Regions from separate parts of the Streptosporangium sp. NPDC051022 genome, predicted to be linked through region 3. Evidence: riboswitches for the same ligand, from Rfam matches in the RefSeq annotation. Region 3 holds a riboswitch; each other region holds the start of a gene.

What was found. A riboswitch is a leader RNA that binds a small molecule or an ion and turns the genes downstream of it on or off. The one in region 3 is predicted to bind thiamine pyrophosphate.
Region 1: it holds a riboswitch for thiamine pyrophosphate, as region 3 does, so the genes downstream of both, AB0N02_RS41235 (cytosine permease) here and thiO (glycine oxidase ThiO) in region 3, are expected to answer to the same signal.
Region 2: it holds a riboswitch for thiamine pyrophosphate, as region 3 does, so the genes downstream of both, thiC (phosphomethylpyrimidine synthase ThiC) here and thiO (glycine oxidase ThiO) in region 3, are expected to answer to the same signal.

What each region holds. Positions count from the first base shown of each region.
Region 1 covers NZ_JBFBCF010000041.1:31,454-36,741, reverse strand. The annotation lists gene AB0N02_RS41250 (cupin domain-containing protein) at 1-195, opposite strand, end outside; gene AB0N02_RS41245 (rhodanese-like domain-containing protein) at 388-711, shown strand; gene AB0N02_RS41240 (hypothetical protein) at 1,031-1,900, shown strand; TPP riboswitch at 2,131-2,243, shown strand; gene AB0N02_RS41235 (cytosine permease) at 2,234-3,589, shown strand; gene AB0N02_RS41230 (methylated-DNA--[protein]-cysteine S-methyltransferase) at 3,710-4,294, opposite strand; gene AB0N02_RS41225 (PAS domain S-box protein) at 4,419-5,288, shown strand, end outside.
Region 2 covers NZ_JBFBCF010000001.1:761,034-766,321, reverse strand. The annotation lists gene AB0N02_RS03590 (SDR family oxidoreductase) at 1-313, shown strand, start outside; gene thiC (phosphomethylpyrimidine synthase ThiC) at 646-2,376, opposite strand; TPP riboswitch at 2,371-2,482, opposite strand; gene AB0N02_RS03580 (succinic semialdehyde dehydrogenase) at 2,694-4,259, opposite strand; gene AB0N02_RS03575 (beta-propeller domain-containing protein) at 4,345-5,288, shown strand, end outside.
Region 3 covers NZ_JBFBCF010000023.1:33,956-39,243, reverse strand. The annotation lists gene AB0N02_RS31075 (thiazole synthase) at 1-741, opposite strand, end outside; gene thiS (sulfur carrier protein ThiS) at 747-947, opposite strand; gene thiO (glycine oxidase ThiO) at 964-2,136, opposite strand; TPP riboswitch at 2,129-2,235, opposite strand; gene AB0N02_RS31060 (FAD-dependent oxidoreductase) at 2,471-3,643, shown strand; gene AB0N02_RS31055 (Rv2175c family DNA-binding protein) at 3,694-4,068, shown strand; gene thiE (thiamine phosphate synthase) at 4,046-4,690, shown strand; gene AB0N02_RS31045 (polyprenyl synthetase family protein) at 4,796-5,288, opposite strand, start outside.

The DNA of each region.
Region 1 (5,288 bases), on a different contig from region 3:
GCCGATCATCCGCCCGGAGTGGGCGACGAACACCTCCTCGCGATCCACGGTGTGCTCCAGGCTCGTCATGCCGGGCGCCATGTCGATCGACCAGACGGCCAGCTCCGCCGAGCCCCGGGAGGGGACGGCCAGCGAGCGGACGGTCATGCCGCCGTTGTCGAAGACCGGGGCCCCGGCCAGGTCCGCGATGGTCATGGATCCTCCAGATGGTAAACCTTGTTGTCTTTCTCAGAAGGTAAACCAGGTTGTCTATCTCGTCAACGGGTGAGGGGACAAGTGGGGCGAAGTCCGCGTGCCTGCATACGGTCCGTGGCCGCTTGTGGACGAGATAGGGCCGGTCGGAGGGCTTTGTTCCCCATTGGTCGAGGGACTTGGAACAATGAGGACATGAGTGTTCCTGAGGTCGAGGCGCAGGCCGTGCCGGACGGCGCGTTCCTGCTTGACGTGCGCGAGAACGACGAGTGGCGGGCGGGTCACGCGCCCAGTGCCGTCCACATCCCGCTGGGCGAGTTGCAGGCTCGCGTCGGTGAGGTGCCGAAGGACGCGCCCGTCTACGTGGTCTGCCGTGTCGGCGGTCGTTCCGCGAACGCGGCCGCCTGGCTCAACCACGTCGGCTGGGACGCGATCAACGTCGGCGGCGGCATGCAGTCGTGGAGCTTCGCGGGCCGCCCCATGGTCAGCGAGAGCGGCCAGGACCCGTTCGTCGCCTGAGCTCCCGGCGCCGGACCGGCGGAGTCGCGACGTCCGCTCCCCGCGAGCGGTTTCCCGGGTGTCCCGTCCGGCCCTCACGCGGCTGTCACCCGGTCGTGCCGCCTCGGGTCGCGACCGAGACGCTGAGGGCGGGCGGTGAGACGAACGGCTGTCGAGAGACGGACTTCGGGGACCCGGTGCCGGGCCGGCTCGTGGGGCTTCTGTTTCCCCGGGCAGGGGGTATGTTCCGGAGGCCGTACGGGCTGGCTTCACGGAGGGTGCCGACGGCGGCCGATACCTTGCGTCAACCCGCGCGACACGACATAAAGGAGTGCTCATCGTGACACCCGAGACGGACCCGGCGACCGACCTCGGCGGGTGGGGTGCCGCGCTGGCCGGTGCCTTCGAGATACTGCTCGGTGGAAAGCCGGCCGTCGACCCCGCCGCCGGATACGGGGTGTATTACGCCTCGGACCCCCTCGACGAGTTCCTGTTCCCGAATCCCTGGGCCACCCCTGACGCGCTGTCAGGCCGGGAGCCCAGGCACCTTCCGGATTCGGACGGTGAGTACCCCTTCTCCCCTTGGACATGGCGGTTCGACCTGAGCGAGTCGCTGTTCCGCTTCGACGCCGAACTTCTGGCAGGAACGGGACCGTGGGGCGACGGCGGCCACAAGGGCCCCCGGCCGTTCGACGACGCCTTCGTCGCCGACCTGCGGGTCGTCTCCTCGGTCGACGAGGCCGGTGAAGCGCTGGTGCACGGCGCGGAGCTGGGACCGCTCCTGGGCCGCCATGGCGTCGACCTGACCGACGAGAAATCCAGGAAACTGAACAGCTGGCTGACCGTGCTGCTGCGTGTCGCCACCGACGGCACTCTCACCGATGCGATGCGGGCCGCCACGTTCACCGAGCGCGGCCCCGAACACCTGGTGTCGATTCACGACGTGGACGACGCCTGCTCCGCCGACGAGCCCTGGGAGGAAAGGCTGAGCGCGGTCACGCATCCCGCGCTCCGCGACCATCTCCGCATGCTCTGCCTCGCCGAGGACGACGCGCGCAGCAAGGGCGGCTTCTACTGCGGCACCGGCCACTGGCCGTGGACCGATGTCCTGGAGGCGGCCGGCTGCTCCCTTGTCGCAGGCTGGGGGTTCGGCGAGTCCCAGGCCGGTACCGCCGTCGTGCGACTGCCGGACAAGCCGGGAGCACGCTGAGCACGCCGCTTCACAAGCTCTCACCGAGAACACCTCGGCGGGGAATCAGCGTCTCCTTCGGGCGACTCTCCCGACCCGGGCGGCCCTGGGGCATGTCGAGGGCGCTCAGCCAGCGGACGGGGGGATGCGGCGGGCGCGCCGTGCCATGTCCCTCGCCAGGGGGGTGGTAGCCGAGATCGGGCAAATGGTGCATCATTGGGGCGCGAACCGGGCTGATCCCGGTTCGGCACGTAAGCCAACGCGGGAGCTCGGGGCAACCGGGCTGAGAGGGCAGCTACCGCCGCTGCCGACCGCATGAACCTGTCCGGGTAATGCCGGCGTAGGGAGCACGTCGTGACGTCTGACGTCATTCATTCCAAGCATGCCGAGGCACCCCTCACCCTCGACCAGGCTCCTCCGAAAACCCTCGGCATGCTCGACCAGGGCGCGTTCTGGGCCAACCTGGGCGTCAGTCTGCTCGGGTTCTCCTTCGCGCTCTTCCTGATCAACCCGTTGCTCGACGACAACCCGCTCACCTTCGGCGCGGCACTGCTCGCCGCCCTCGTCGGCAGCCTCATCGGCACCGCGATGGTCGGCCTCGCCGCGGTCCCCGGGGTACAGACCGGCCGGCCCGCGATGGTACTGCTGCGCGGGCTGTTCGGCGCGAAGCTCTCCTACGTCCCGACCGTGCTCAACATCATCCAGATGATCGGCTGGGGCGCGTTCGAGCTGTGGGTGGTCGCGATGGGCGCCCAGGCGATCTTCGGCTCCTCCGTCCCCTACGCGGTCTGGGCGATCGCGGCCGGAGCGCTGACGACCGCGCTGACCATCTACCCGCTGGGTGCCATCAGGCTCCTGCGGCGGTTCGTCACGGTCGGCGTGGTCATCTCCATCGCCTGGTTCGCGGTGATCTTCCTGCGCGACACCCCCGCCCAGAGCGGCGGCTCGTGGGACGCCTTCGCCGCGGCCGTGGACTTCGTGGTCGCCCTGTCGGTCTCCTGGGTCCCGGTGGCCGCGGACTACGCCCGGCACTCGCGTTCCACCCGGGCGGCCTTCACCGGAGTCGTCGGCGGCTACACCCTCGGTCAGGTGGCCTGCCTGGCCGTCGGCGTCTACGCGGTGGCGCTCGCCGGGCACGGCGCGGTGCAGAACGAGCCGACCGCCGTGTTCGCGCCGTTCGTCGCGGCTCCGCTGGGCGCGCTCTTCTTCGGGATCCTCGTGCTGCGCGAGACCGACCAGTCCTTCGCCAACGTCTACTCGACCGCGATGTCACTGCAGAACCTGATGCCGAAGGTGGACCGCCGCGTCTTCTCCGTGGCCATCGGCGTACTGACCACGGCCGTCGCCCTCGTCGTCGACGTGAACTCCTACGGCGCCTTCCTCAGCATCATCGGCGCGGTGTTCGTGCCGATGCTCGGCGTGCTGGCGGTGGACTACTTCCTGCTCGGCGGAGGCAGGGACTGGGACACCTCACAGGACGCGCCCTCCCGCTGGCTCATGGTGCTGCCGTGGGCGCTGGGCTTCGTCACCTGGTGGCTGCTGGCGGCCTCCTCGCAGGTGTCCTGGTGGGCGGCGATCTGGGACGGTGTCAGGGACGCCGTCGGATTCACCCGGCAGCCCTGGATGAGCGCGTCCGTCGGCGCCTTCCTCGTCGCCGGCCTGGTCACGCTGGCCCTGGGAGCGCTGCGCCGCCGTCCGTCCGGACCGTGACAGGCCGTGGGACACCGTGGGACACCGGGGGACACCGGGGGACACGGGGGGACACCGAGGGGCCCGGTGATCCGGGAGGCAGGGCGGCAGACCGCGGGAGGCCGGGAGCCGTTCTCCCCGCTACGAGAGGCGGGGGGAACGGCCTCCGGCCGTTCTCTCGACGCGCAGCAGCCGTTCCTTGGCGGTCGGGCCCCCCGCGTAACCGCCCAGGACGGCCTCGCTCTCGACCACCCGGTGGCAGGGCACGATCACGCAGACCGGGTTGCTGCCCAGCGCGTTGCCGACCGCCCGCAGCGCCCGCGGCCTGCCGATCCGCTCGGCGATCTCGCGGTAGGTGGTCACCGTCCCGTACGGCACCGCCAGCATCATCTGCAGCACGGTCCTGGCGAACGGGGTCGCCAGCTGCAGGTCGATCGTGATGGTGAAGGCGCGGAGCCTGCCGGAGAAGTAGGCGTCCAGCTCCCGGCGGACCGGATCGAGCCGCCGGGGGTCGGGCCCGATGAACGAGCCGACCGCCCTGCTGACGCGTTCGAAGATGACGTGCTCGTTCTCGTAGCTGCACGCCACCACGCCCCGGTGCGTCACCGCGAGGGTCAGCCGTCCCACCGGGCCGTCGAGGGTGCCGAACGCGATGTCCGGGTGCGCGCTCCCCATGTAGGTGGGCGAGGTCACCCGAAGCAATGCGTCGAGGTCGCCGGATGACATGGCCCCACCCTTCGGTATCCAGGCGTGTGGTCACCGCAGCGTATCGGACGGATCCCCCCAACGAGTGTCAGCACATGCGGACGAAGTGCCAAGATCAGGCCAGTTGACACGGCACTATGGATGTGTGGGTGACGACAGGGCCGAAAGTGACGAGGGCATCGGCCGGGCGGTCGTCGCCGGTGCGCCCAACGCGATAGTCGCCCTGGACCGAGATCAGACGGTCCTGGTGTGGAATCCGGCCGCCGAGCGTCTGTTCGGCTGGTCGGCCGCGGAGATGGTCGGACGCCGTGCTCCGGTGGTGCCCGAGGAGCTGACGGCCGAGCACAACGCCGTCCTCGAACGGGTCCGTACCGGCGGTCAGGTCTCCCTGCGGACCAAGCGTTTCCGCCGGGACGGCAACCTGCTGGACGTGCGGGTCGACACCAGCGCGCTGCGCTCCGACGCCGGCGCGCTGCTGGGCTACGTCAGCGTCTACCACCTGGTCCAGGACGACGAGAGCGCCCAGGACCGGGTGGTCCGCAGGGCGCGGCTCGTGCGCAGGCTCACCGACGTGGTCGCCGACATCAACGCCGAGCGGGAACTGCCCGCGGTGCTCGACCGGATCGCGGCCAGCCTCACCGAGCTGACCGGGGCGGACGCGGGCGGGTTCGTGCTCATCGAGGGCGACCGGCTGCGCCTGGTGGCCAGTCACCGGCTTCCCGAGTCGCTGCGCGACTCGACCGCCCACATGCGCACCAGCCTGGTGGGCAAGCTGCTGCGCACCGGCAGGACCGTGATGCTGGAGACCGGGGACCAGGCCCGCCTCGACGAGCTGATCTGGTCGCAGCTTCCCGGCCTGCACACCATCGCGCTCGGTCTGGCGGCGGTCGGCGGCAGGCCGTACGGCGCGCTGTACGCCCTGTTCGCCAAGCACAAGGCCGGGCACGTGGAGCTGGAGCTGCTGGAACTGCTCGCGGGGCACGCCGGGATCGCCGTCGGCAACGCCATGGCCTAC
Region 2 (5,288 bases), on a different contig from region 3:
CACGGTCCGCCCCGCGCCGGGCAACGCGCCCTACGCCGCCAGCAAGGGGGCGATCGAGCAGCTGACCGCCGTGGCGGCCAGGGAGCTCGGATCGCGCGGCATCACGGTCAACACGGTCTCGCCCGGGGCGACCGACACCGACCTGCTGCGCGGCACCAACCCGGCCGAGGCCCTGGAGCGGGTCGCCTCCGTCACCGCGCTCGGCAGGCTCGGCACCCCCGCCGACATCGCCGACGTGGTCGCCTTCCTCGTCGGGCCCGACGGCCGCTGGATGACCGGCCAGAACCTCCGGGCAAGCGGCGGCCTCGCCTAGCCCGGCGACCACTTACCTCCACCGCGTTCGTGCCCCTCCGAGCGCCGGTACGGCGGGTCGTGAAACGAAGCGGATCGGCGCCGATGAGCGGGCGCCCGACCCGGTGAACGTTTCCGGTCACAGCACCAACACGGCGGCTGGAAAGGCTCACCAGGCGGAGCACCGTTCATCGGCGCCGGTCCACCCCGCTCCACCGCCCGCCGTACCGGCGCCCAGGGTAGACGCGAACACAGCGGGGATGAGTGTCACCGCGCCGCGCCCGTGGGCGCGCCCGAAGGATCGCGCCGCTGCGGGTCCCCCAGGGGAACTGCGGGTCCCCGGGGAGTAGCGGGCTAGTCCTCTTGGGGTGGGGAGGGCAGGGGGAGGTAGACGCGGCCTCCGTTGCGGAGGAACTCCTCGGCCTTCTCCCGCATCCCGGCCGTCAGTGCCTCACCGTCGGACAGGCCGTTCGTCTCCGCGTACGCGCGCACGTCCTGGGTGATCCGCATGGAGCAGAAGTGCGGGCCGCACATGGAGCAGAAGTGCGCGGTCTTCGCCGGGGCGGCGGGGAGGGTCTCGTCGTGGAAGGAGCGCGCGGTGTCCGGGTCGAGGGAGAGGTTGAACTGGTCCTCCCAGCGGAACTCGAAGCGGGCCTCCGACAGCGCGTCGTCCCACGCCTGGGCCCCCGGGTGTCCCTTGGCCAGGTCGGCCGCGTGGGCGGCGATCTTGTAGGCGATCACGCCCGCCTTGACGTCGTCGCGGTCGGGCAGGCCGAGGTGCTCCTTCGGGGTGACGTAGCACAGCATGGCGGTGCCGTACCAGCCGATCATCGCGGCGCCGATGGCCGAGGTGATGTGGTCGTAGCCGGGTGCGATGTCGGTGGTCAGCGGGCCGAGGGTGTAGAACGGCGCCTCGGAGCAGAGCTCCGTCTGCAGGTCGACGTTTTCCTTGATCTTGTTCATGGGGACGTGGCCGGGGCCCTCGACCATGACCTGGCAGTCGTGCTCCCAGGCGACCTTGGTCAGCTCCCCCAGCGTCCGCAGCTCGGCGAGCTGGGCCTCGTCGTTGGCGTCGTGGATGGAGCCGGGGCGCAGTCCGTCGCCGAGGGAGAAGGTCACGTCGTAGGCGGCGAGGATCTCGCACAGCTCCGCGAAGTTGGTGTGGAGGAAGTTCTCCGCGTGGTGGGCCAGGCACCAGGCGGCGAGGATCGAGCCGCCCCGCGAGACGATCCCGGTCTTGCGGCGGGCGGTGAGCGGCACGTAGGCCAGGCGCACCCCGGCGTGCACCGTCATGTAGTCGACGCCCTGCTCGCACTGTTCGACGACCGTGTCGCGGAAGATCTCCCACGACAGGTCCTCCGGCCTGCCTCCGACCTTCTCCAGCGCCTGGTAGATGGGCACGGTGCCGACCGGGACCGGGGAGTTGCGCAGGATCCACTCGCGGGTCTCGTGGATCCGTTTCCCGGTCGACAGGTCCATGATCGTGTCGGCGCCCCAGCGGGTGGCCCAGCGCATCTTCTCGACCTCCTCCTCGATCGAGGAGGCGACGGCCGAGTTGCCGATGTTGGCGTTGATCTTGACGAGGAAGTTGCGGCCGATGATCATCGGCTCGCTCTCCGGGTGGTTCACGTTGGCGGGCAGTACGGCGCGGCCACGGGCCAGTTCCTCGCGGACGAACTCCGGCGCGACGCCCTCGCGCAACGCGACGAACTCCATCTCCGGCGTGATCTCCCCGCGCCTGGCGCGGGCCCGCTGGGTGAGGCCCGTGGACCGGCCGGAGCCCGGGACCGTCGTCCCGCCGCAGGGACCCGTCCCTCCGCAGGAGACCGTCCCACTCGGGGAGACCGTCCCACCCGGGGAGAGCGCCTCACCGGAGGGACGCCAGGCCGCCCTCAGCGGCGGCAGTCCCTTCTCGGGGTCGGCGACGTGGTCCGGGTCGGTGTACGGGCCCGAGGTGTCGTACAGGACGACGGCGGATCCGTTGGTCAGCGGAATCTCCCGCATCGGCACGCGGATGTCGGGCCGCGAGCCGACGAGATAGGTCTTGCGGGCAGGCGAAACCGTTCTTCGGGCAGGTGAAACCATAGGACGACTACTCCCTACGCCGGCATTACCCGGTCAGGTTCATGCGGTCGACGGCCGTCTCAGCCGCCCTCTCAGCCCGGTGCGCCGGGCTCCCGCGTCGGTCCTCACGACGTTAACCCGAAACCGTCCCATTGCCGCAACCCCCACATATGGGATAACGGGGTCCGCGATCCCCGGGACGGGACAAGGCTCACCCCGGGTCTCACGCCCCCCGGAGTACGGCCCGGCCGCCCCGGGACCGTCATGTCCCCACCCCGGGATACGGCACCCCCGGAGGACGGCTCCCCCGGGGGATCGCGTCGCCCGCTCCGGGCCGCCTACTTCAGGTGGAGCCTCTTCATGGTCTTGAGCAGCCCGGCGAGGGTGTCGGCGTACTTGTCGTAGGTCATGCCGAGGATCGGCTCGAAGCCCAGCCAGGACGCCTGGCTGGCGATGGTCTGCACCTCGGTGTACTTCAGCAGGCCCTCGGTTCCGTGGCGGCGGCCGAGGCCGGAGGACTTCATGCCGCCCATGGGCGCGTCGTAGGAGGTGTAGGCGGAGCCGTACCCCTCGTTGATGTTGACCGTTCCCGCCTTGATGCGGGCGGCCACCGCCCGGCCGCGCGCCAGGTTCCGGGTCCAGACGGAGGCGTTGAGGCCGTAGGGGGTGTCGTTGGCCCTGCCGACCGCCTCGTCGTCGTCGTGGAAGCGGTAGACGGAGACGACGGGACCGAAGGTCTCGTCGCGGCACAGGCTCATGCTCTCGTCCACGTCGGCCAGGACCGTGGGCTCGTAGAACAGCGGGCCGATGTCCGGGCGCGCCTTCCCGCCGGCCAGGACCCTGGCCCCCTTGGCGACGGCGTCGTCCACGTGGGCGCTGACCGCCTCCAGCTGACGCCGGGAGGTGAGCGAGCCCATCTGCACGCTCCAGTCGAGCCCGGAGCCGAGCCTCATGTTCCGGGTCTGGCGGACGAACCTGTCGACGAACGCGTCGTACACGCTGTCGTGCACGTAGAGCCGCTCGATGGAGATGCACAGCTGACCGGCGCTGGTGAAGCAGGCGCGCAGCGCGCCCTGGGCCGCCATGTCGAGGTCGGCGTCGTCGAGCACGACCATCGGGTTCTTGCCGCCGAGTTCGAGCGAGCAGCCGATCAGCCTCGCCGCCGCCGCCTCGGCGATCTTACGGCCGCCCCTGGTCGAGCCGGTGAACGCGACGTAGTCGGCCTCCTCGATCAGCGGCTCGCCGACCTCGGCGGGGTCACCGAGGACGACCTGCCAGATCTCGCGGGGCATCCCGAGGGAGACCAGCAGGTCGATCGTCCAGAGCGTGGACAGCGCGGTCTGGGTGTCGGGCTTGTGGACCACGGCGTTGCCCGCGATCAGGGCGGGGACGATGTCGGTGACGCCGAGGGTGAGCGGGTAGTTCCACGGGGAGATCAGCGCCACGACGCCCTTGGGCTGGCGTATCTCGACCACCTTCGTCGCCAGCGGGAAGATTCCGGCCCTGCGCTGGGGTGCGAGAAGGCCGGGGGCCCGCCGCGCGAAGTAGAGCGTGCAGCCCGCGACGTCGGCGACCTCCTCGAAGGCGTGCCTGCGGGCCTTGCCGGTCTCCCACTGGACCACGTCGAGGATCTCCTCGCGCCGGTCGAGGATGGCGTCGTGCATGCGCAGGAAGGGCCTGATCCGCTCGCTCACGGGCAGCGCCGCCCAGGCCCGCTGGGCCGCGCGGGCCTTGGCGTGGGCGGCACGGACGTCGTCGGCGGTGGAGACGGGCAGCTCGACGAGGGTCTCCCCGGTGAAGGGCGCGGTGATCGACTGTGTCTTCCCGCCGGAGGTCACATGCCGGACGACGCGTTCGATCATGGCCGGGTCGAGTGTCCGGGATGTTCCAAGTGTGGCAGCCATGGTCGAAGAATATTCCGGCCGCACTCCGCTGACTACCGGGCGGTAACGGGGTGAACCGGACGCGATTTCGATCCGTCAAGGGGGCATGAGGACATCGATCCGCACGGTGGGCGCCGTCACCCTCGCCACCGCGCTGCTCGCCACGGGGTGCACTTCCACGGAGACAGGGTCGGGCGCGAGCCGGACGGCACCGGCCGCCGACCTGGGAAGGATCAAGCTTGTCTCCTACAGCGGCTGTGACGACATGCTCGCCGGGCTGCGGGCGGCGACGGCCAAGAATGTCGGGCCGTGGGGGCTGGGGGGCCCGCAGATCATGTACGCCGAGGCGCGCTCGGACATGGCGTCGGGCCAGGCCAAGACGGCCGCCCCCGAGCACTCGACCACGAACGTGCACGAGGCGGGGGTCGACGAGCCCGACCTGGTGAAGACCGACGGCAACCGGGTGATCACGGTGAACCGCGGCGTGCTCCGGGTGGTCGACGCGGCGACGAAGAAGGTCACCGGCACGCTCAGGCTGGTGAGCGCCGAGCAGATGTGGGCCCCGGCCGACCTGCTGATCAGCGGTGACCGGGCGCTGGTGCTGTTCTCCGGCGGCGGGATCATTCCCTACGGCGCGATGGTCAAGCGGATGGCGAGCCCGGGACCGCGGTACGTCCTCGTCGACCTGTCGGGCAGCCCCAAGGTGATCGGCTCGATCACCCCGAACGGCTCCCACGTGGACGCCAGGATGATCGGCTCGACGGTGCGGATCGTGGTCCGCAGCCAGCCGGAGATCGCCTTCCCCGACCTGGGCGGCGACCTGCCGGACAACGAGCGGACGCGGCGGAACATGGAGGTCGTCAAGAAGGCGTCGCTCGACGCGTGGCTGCCGAAGTTCGAGGTGACGGACGCCAAGGGCACGACCACGACGGGGAAGGTCGCCTGCGAGCAGGTCAGCCACCCCGCCGAGTACACCGGCACGTCGATGCTGACCGTGCACACCCTCGACCTGTCCCAGGGGATCGCCGACACCTCCCCGATCAGCGTGGC
Region 3 (5,288 bases):
GGAAGCCTCAGCATAGCGGCGCCGCGGGATCCGCCCCGCCAGCCGGGCCTGACGGCCCGCGACGACCGCCGAGCGCATGGCCTGGGCCATCAGGTCGGGCCGTTGCGCCCTGGTCACCGCGGTCGCCAGCAGGACCGCGTCACAGCCCAGCTCCATCGCCAGGGCGGCGTCGCTGGCCGTGCCGATCCCCGCGTCCAGGATGACCGGCACGTTCGCGGCCTCCACGATGAGCTCGATGTTGTGCGGGTTCCTGATGCCCAGCCCCGAACCGATCGGCGCGCCCAGCGGCATCACCGCCGCGCAGCCCGCCTGTTCGAGCCTGCGGGCCAGAGCGGGGTCGTCGCCGATGTACGGCAGCACCACGAAGCCGTCGGCGACCAGCCGCTCGGCGGCGTCGAAGGTCTCGATGGGGTCGGGCAGCAGGGTGCGCTCGTCGGAGATGACCTCCAGCTTGACCCAGTTCGTCTCCAGGGCGTCCCTGGCCAGCCTCGCGGTCAGCACGGCCTCCCCCGCGGTGAAGCAGCCCGCGGTGTTCGGCAGGACCTTGATGCCGCGCCCGCGCAGCAGGTCGAGCACCGAACCCCGCGCGGACGGGTCGAGGCGCCGCATCGCGACCGTGGTCAGCTCGGTGCCCGAGGCGGCGAGCGCCTGCTCCAGAACGTCCAGCGAGGGAGCGCCCCCGGTTCCCATGATGAGCCGGGAGGAGAACTTCTCCCCTCCGAGAAGCAGATCGTCGTTCATGTTCCTCAACCTCCCTGCACCGCGGTGAGCACCTCGACCCGGTCGGCCTCGGTGAGCGACGTGGAGTCCCACGCGCCGCGCGAGACCACCTCGTCGTTCACCGCGACGGCCACGCCGCTCCTGAGCTCGGTCAGCCTCTGTACGGCCTGCGCCACCGTCGCCCCCGGGGGCAGTTCGTGGGCGGTGCCGTTGATCGTCACGTTCATCAGAACTCCTGGAAACTCATCGGCGCTCCTGGAAACGCAGCGGAGAGCAGCTCGCCGACAGCTCGCCGTCCGCGTCGCCGAGACAGAGGTCGGCGGTGAGCGGGGCGAGCAGCACCCCGCCCCTGTGGTGCCCGGTGGCCAGCGACAGGCCGGGCACGATCGTGGGGCCGACCAGCGGCAGGTTGTCGGGCGTGCCGGGGCGCAGGCCCGCGACCACGTCGCCGAGTTCCAGCTCGGTGACGCCGGGGACGAGCTCCCGCGCGTCGCGCAGCAGCTCCCACATCCCTCCCGCCGTCACCCGGGTGTCGAAGCCCATCTCCTCCTGGGTGGCTCCGACGACGACCTCCCCGTCGCCGCGCGGCACCAGGTAGACGGAGGAGCCGTGCACGACGCCGCGCACGCACCGCTGCAGGATCCGGGAGGGGGAGCGCAACCGCATGATCTGGCCCTTGACCGGCCGCACCGGCGGCACCGCCTCGGCCGGCAACCCCTCCAGGGCGCCCGACCAGGCCCCGGCGGCCAGGAGCACCCGGGAGGCGCCGATGATCTCGCCGGTCGCGAGCCGTACCCCGGTGACCGTCCCCGTCCCCGTCCCCGTCCCCGTCCCCGCCGTCTCCGTCCCCGCGGTCGTCCCCGCGGTCGTCTCCACGCCGGCCACGCGGGAGCGCACCAGCGCCCCTCCCGTCCTGGCCAGGGCGGCCAGGAGCGCCCCGGTGACCCTCCTGGGGTCGACCCAGGCGTCTCCGCCCGCCAGCAGGCCGCCGCGGACGGACGGCGCGAGCATCGGCTCCAGGCGGCGGCACTCGCGGCCCGTCAGGCGCTCGGCGGGCAGCCCGAGCTTCTCGGTGAACGCCGCCAGCTCGTCCAGGGCCGCCAGGTCGTCCGCGCCGAAGGCGACGTCCAGCGTCCCGTCGGTGCGGTAGTCGAGGTCGAGCCCGCTGTCCGCGCCGAGTTCCGCCGCGAAGGCGGGCCACCTGTCCAACGAGGCCAGGCCCAGCCGCAGGAGGGGCTCCTCGGTGTAGGTGACCTCGCTGACCGGGGCCAGCATGCCCGCGGCGGCGTGGGAGGCCCCGGAGCCCGGGGCCGGATCGACCACCGCCGTCCTCAGCCCTCGCCTGGCCGCGCGCCACGCCACCGACAGCCCGATCACGCCGCCGCCGATGACGAGCAGATCGAAGTGGTGTGACATAAGTCTCCGCTCCCTTCGCCGGCATGACCCGGATCAGGTTCGTGGCGGTCGAGGGCCCGCTTACGGTCACGTCCGAATCCGCCACCACCAGGAGCCGTGCCGCGGCCGTGCCGGTCTGGCACGGTGTTCTCGCACGTCACCCGGCTCGCGCCGGTCCTCGTCGTGCCGCAGCCCTCCTCTCAGCCCGGTGCGTTCCGGGCTCCCGCGCGTCTGTTCGCTCCCACCCTAAGGGCTGGAACAACACCCTCACTGCGTTGGATGCGAGCTAAATACCGTTTTCGTTATCAAACAGCTAATGGCAGAGGGTCGGCCTGGCCGCTTAGGCTCGTGAGTTGTGAATCATGTCGTGGTGGTTGGCGCCGGCTTGGCCGGCGTACGCAGTGTCGAGGCGTTACGAGCCCGCGGGTTCGCCGGCACGATCACGTTGATGGGCGAGGAGGCGCACCGCCCCTACGATCGCCCGCCGCTGTCGAAGTCCGTCCTGCTGGGCGAGACCGACTCCACGATCGTCGACTCCGATCTGGACGCCCTGGAGGTCGACTTCCGCGCGGGCGTCGCCGCCAAGGGACTGCGCCCCGGCGTGGTCGAGACCACCGAGGGCGAGCTGGCCTACGACGGGCTGGTCATCGCCACCGGGGCCCGCCCGATCCGGCTGCGCGGCGACGGTGCGCAGCACGTGCTGCGCACCATCGACGACGCGCTTGAGCTGCGGTCCCTGCTCGTCGCCGGCAGGAGCGTGGCCGTCATCGGGGCGGGCTGGATCGGCGCCGAGGTCGCGACCGCCGCCCGCAGGGCGGGCTGCGAGGTGACCGTCGTCGAGGCCGCCGCCTGCCCGCTGGCGGCCGCCCTCGGCCCCGTCGGCGCGCACACCGCCTCCTGGTACGCCCAGGCGGGCGTCGAGCTGCGCCTGGGCGCCCAGGTCGCCTCCGTCGACCACGACGGGCTCACCCTGGCCGACGGCTCCCGGATCACGGCCGACGTGGTCGTCACCGGCGTGGGCGTGCGGCCCGCGGTCGAGTGGCTGGCGGGTTCCGGCGTCGAGCTCGACAACGGCGTCGTCACCGACGAGCACCTGCGCACCGCGCTGCCCGGAGTGGTCGCCGCCGGCGACTGCGCCGCCTGGTGGTCGCGCCGGTACGGCCGCCGCCTGCGGGTCGAGCACTGGGACACCGCGCTGGGCGCCCCCGAGGTGGCCGTGGCCGCGCTCCTGGGCGGCGACGCGGTCTACGACCCGGTGCCCTACTTCTGGTCCGAGCAGTTCGGCCACATGGTGCAGTACGCCGGGCACCACGACGGCGAGCGCCTGATCCTGCGTGGCGACCCGGAGGCCGACCCCAGGTGGGGGGTCTGCTGGGTCGGCGAGGACGACAGGCTCGTCGCCGTGCTCGCGGTGAACCGCCCCCGGGATCTGCTCCAGGGACGCCGTCTCATCGAGGGCGGGCAGCGCCTGGCCGTCGACCGCCTGGCCGATACCGCGGTAGCGTTGCGCGATTGCACGGTGGCGTAACCTCGCCGCCAGGTGTTTGGCGAAGGGCGCGATGTGGTAGTGGTGGATTCGTGACGCTTTCTGTTGCGCAGATCGATCGGGAGACAGACCAGCTGGTGGGCGAGTGGCTCACCCTGACCGAGGTGGCCCGGAGGCTCAACCTCAGCGCCGGTCGCGCGAAGCAACTTCTCAAGGACCGCAAGCTCATCGGAGTTCGACGGGGCGGTGGCGAGCCACAGGTCCCCGCGGCCTTCCTCGCCGCCGACGACGTCGTGAAGGGACTGCCGGGCACGCTCACCGTGCTGCTCGACGCCGGATACGACGACGTCGAGTCGCTCCGCTGGCTGTTCACTCCAGACGAGACCCTGCCGGGGTCCCCGGTGGACGCGATCGTCGCGGGCCGCCACACCGAGGTCAAGAGACGTGCCCAGGCCCTCGGTTTCTGACGCCCGCCTGTACCTGTGCACCGACGGTCGCCGTGACCGGGGAGACTTGGCCGATTTCCTCGACTCCGCCCTGGCGGGCGGGGTCGACATCGTCCAGCTGAGAGAGAAGGGCCTCGAGGCACGTGAGGAGCTCGCGCTCCTCGAGGTCTTCCGCGACGCCTGCGACCGCCACGGCAAGCTGCTGGCGGTCAACGACCGGGCGGACATCGCCTACGCGGCCCGTCCCGACGTGCTCCACCTCGGTCAGGGCGACCTGCCGGTGCGGATCGCCCGGGACATGCTCGGCGACGACATCCTCATCGGGCGTTCCACTCACGCCCCGGAGGAGGTCTCAGCCGCGGCGGCCGAGTCCGGAGTCGACTACTTCTGCTGCGGCCCGATCTGGCCGACGCCCACCAAACCGGGCAGGACCGCCCCGGGCCCGGCGCTGCTCCGGCACGCCGCGGCACTGGACACCGAGCGGCCCTGGTTCGGCATCGGCGGCATCGACCTGTCCAACCTGGACGAGGTCATGTCGTACGGCGTGCGCCGGGTCGTGGTCGTGCGGGCCATCACCGAGGCGGACGACCCGAAGGCCGTGGCGGAGGAGTTCCACCGGCGCCTGGCCGCCGGACCCGCCTGATCTCCGGATCCGTCCGTCCCCGGACCCCCGGTGCCCGGGCCCGTGCCCGGTCGCCGGAGGATCCGGGGCGGCGGATCCGACCTGGAGAGTCCGGAGAGTCCCGCCTCAGGTGCGGCGGGACGTCGCGGCCACGGCCAGGTCGGCCAGGGCCGTACGTGCCTCCGCGGTGATCGGGGCGTCGTCCAGCGAGCTCAGGGCGTCGTCGAGATAGTTCTTGATCATGTCCTCGCACGCCGCGAGCGCCCCGGTCTCCTCGATGATCCGGCGCAGCCCGCCGACCCCGGCCGCGTCCAGCTCCGGATCGCCGAGCGTGTCGTTCACCGTCCTCGCCTGGGCGGGGGAGGCCGCGGCGAGCGTGCGGGCGATGAGCATCGTCCGCTTGCCCTCCCGCAGGTCGTCCCCGGCGGGCTTGCCGGTCTCCGCCGGGTCGCCGAACACCCCGAGGATGTCGTCGCGGAGCTGGAAGGCGATGCCGACGGAGCGGCCGTACTCCTCACAGAGCCGGTCGATCCACGGCTCGCGCCCCCGCGCGGCCAGCACGAGGCCGAGCCTGAGCGGCTGCTCGACCGAATACTTGCCGCTCTTGAAGAGGGCGACC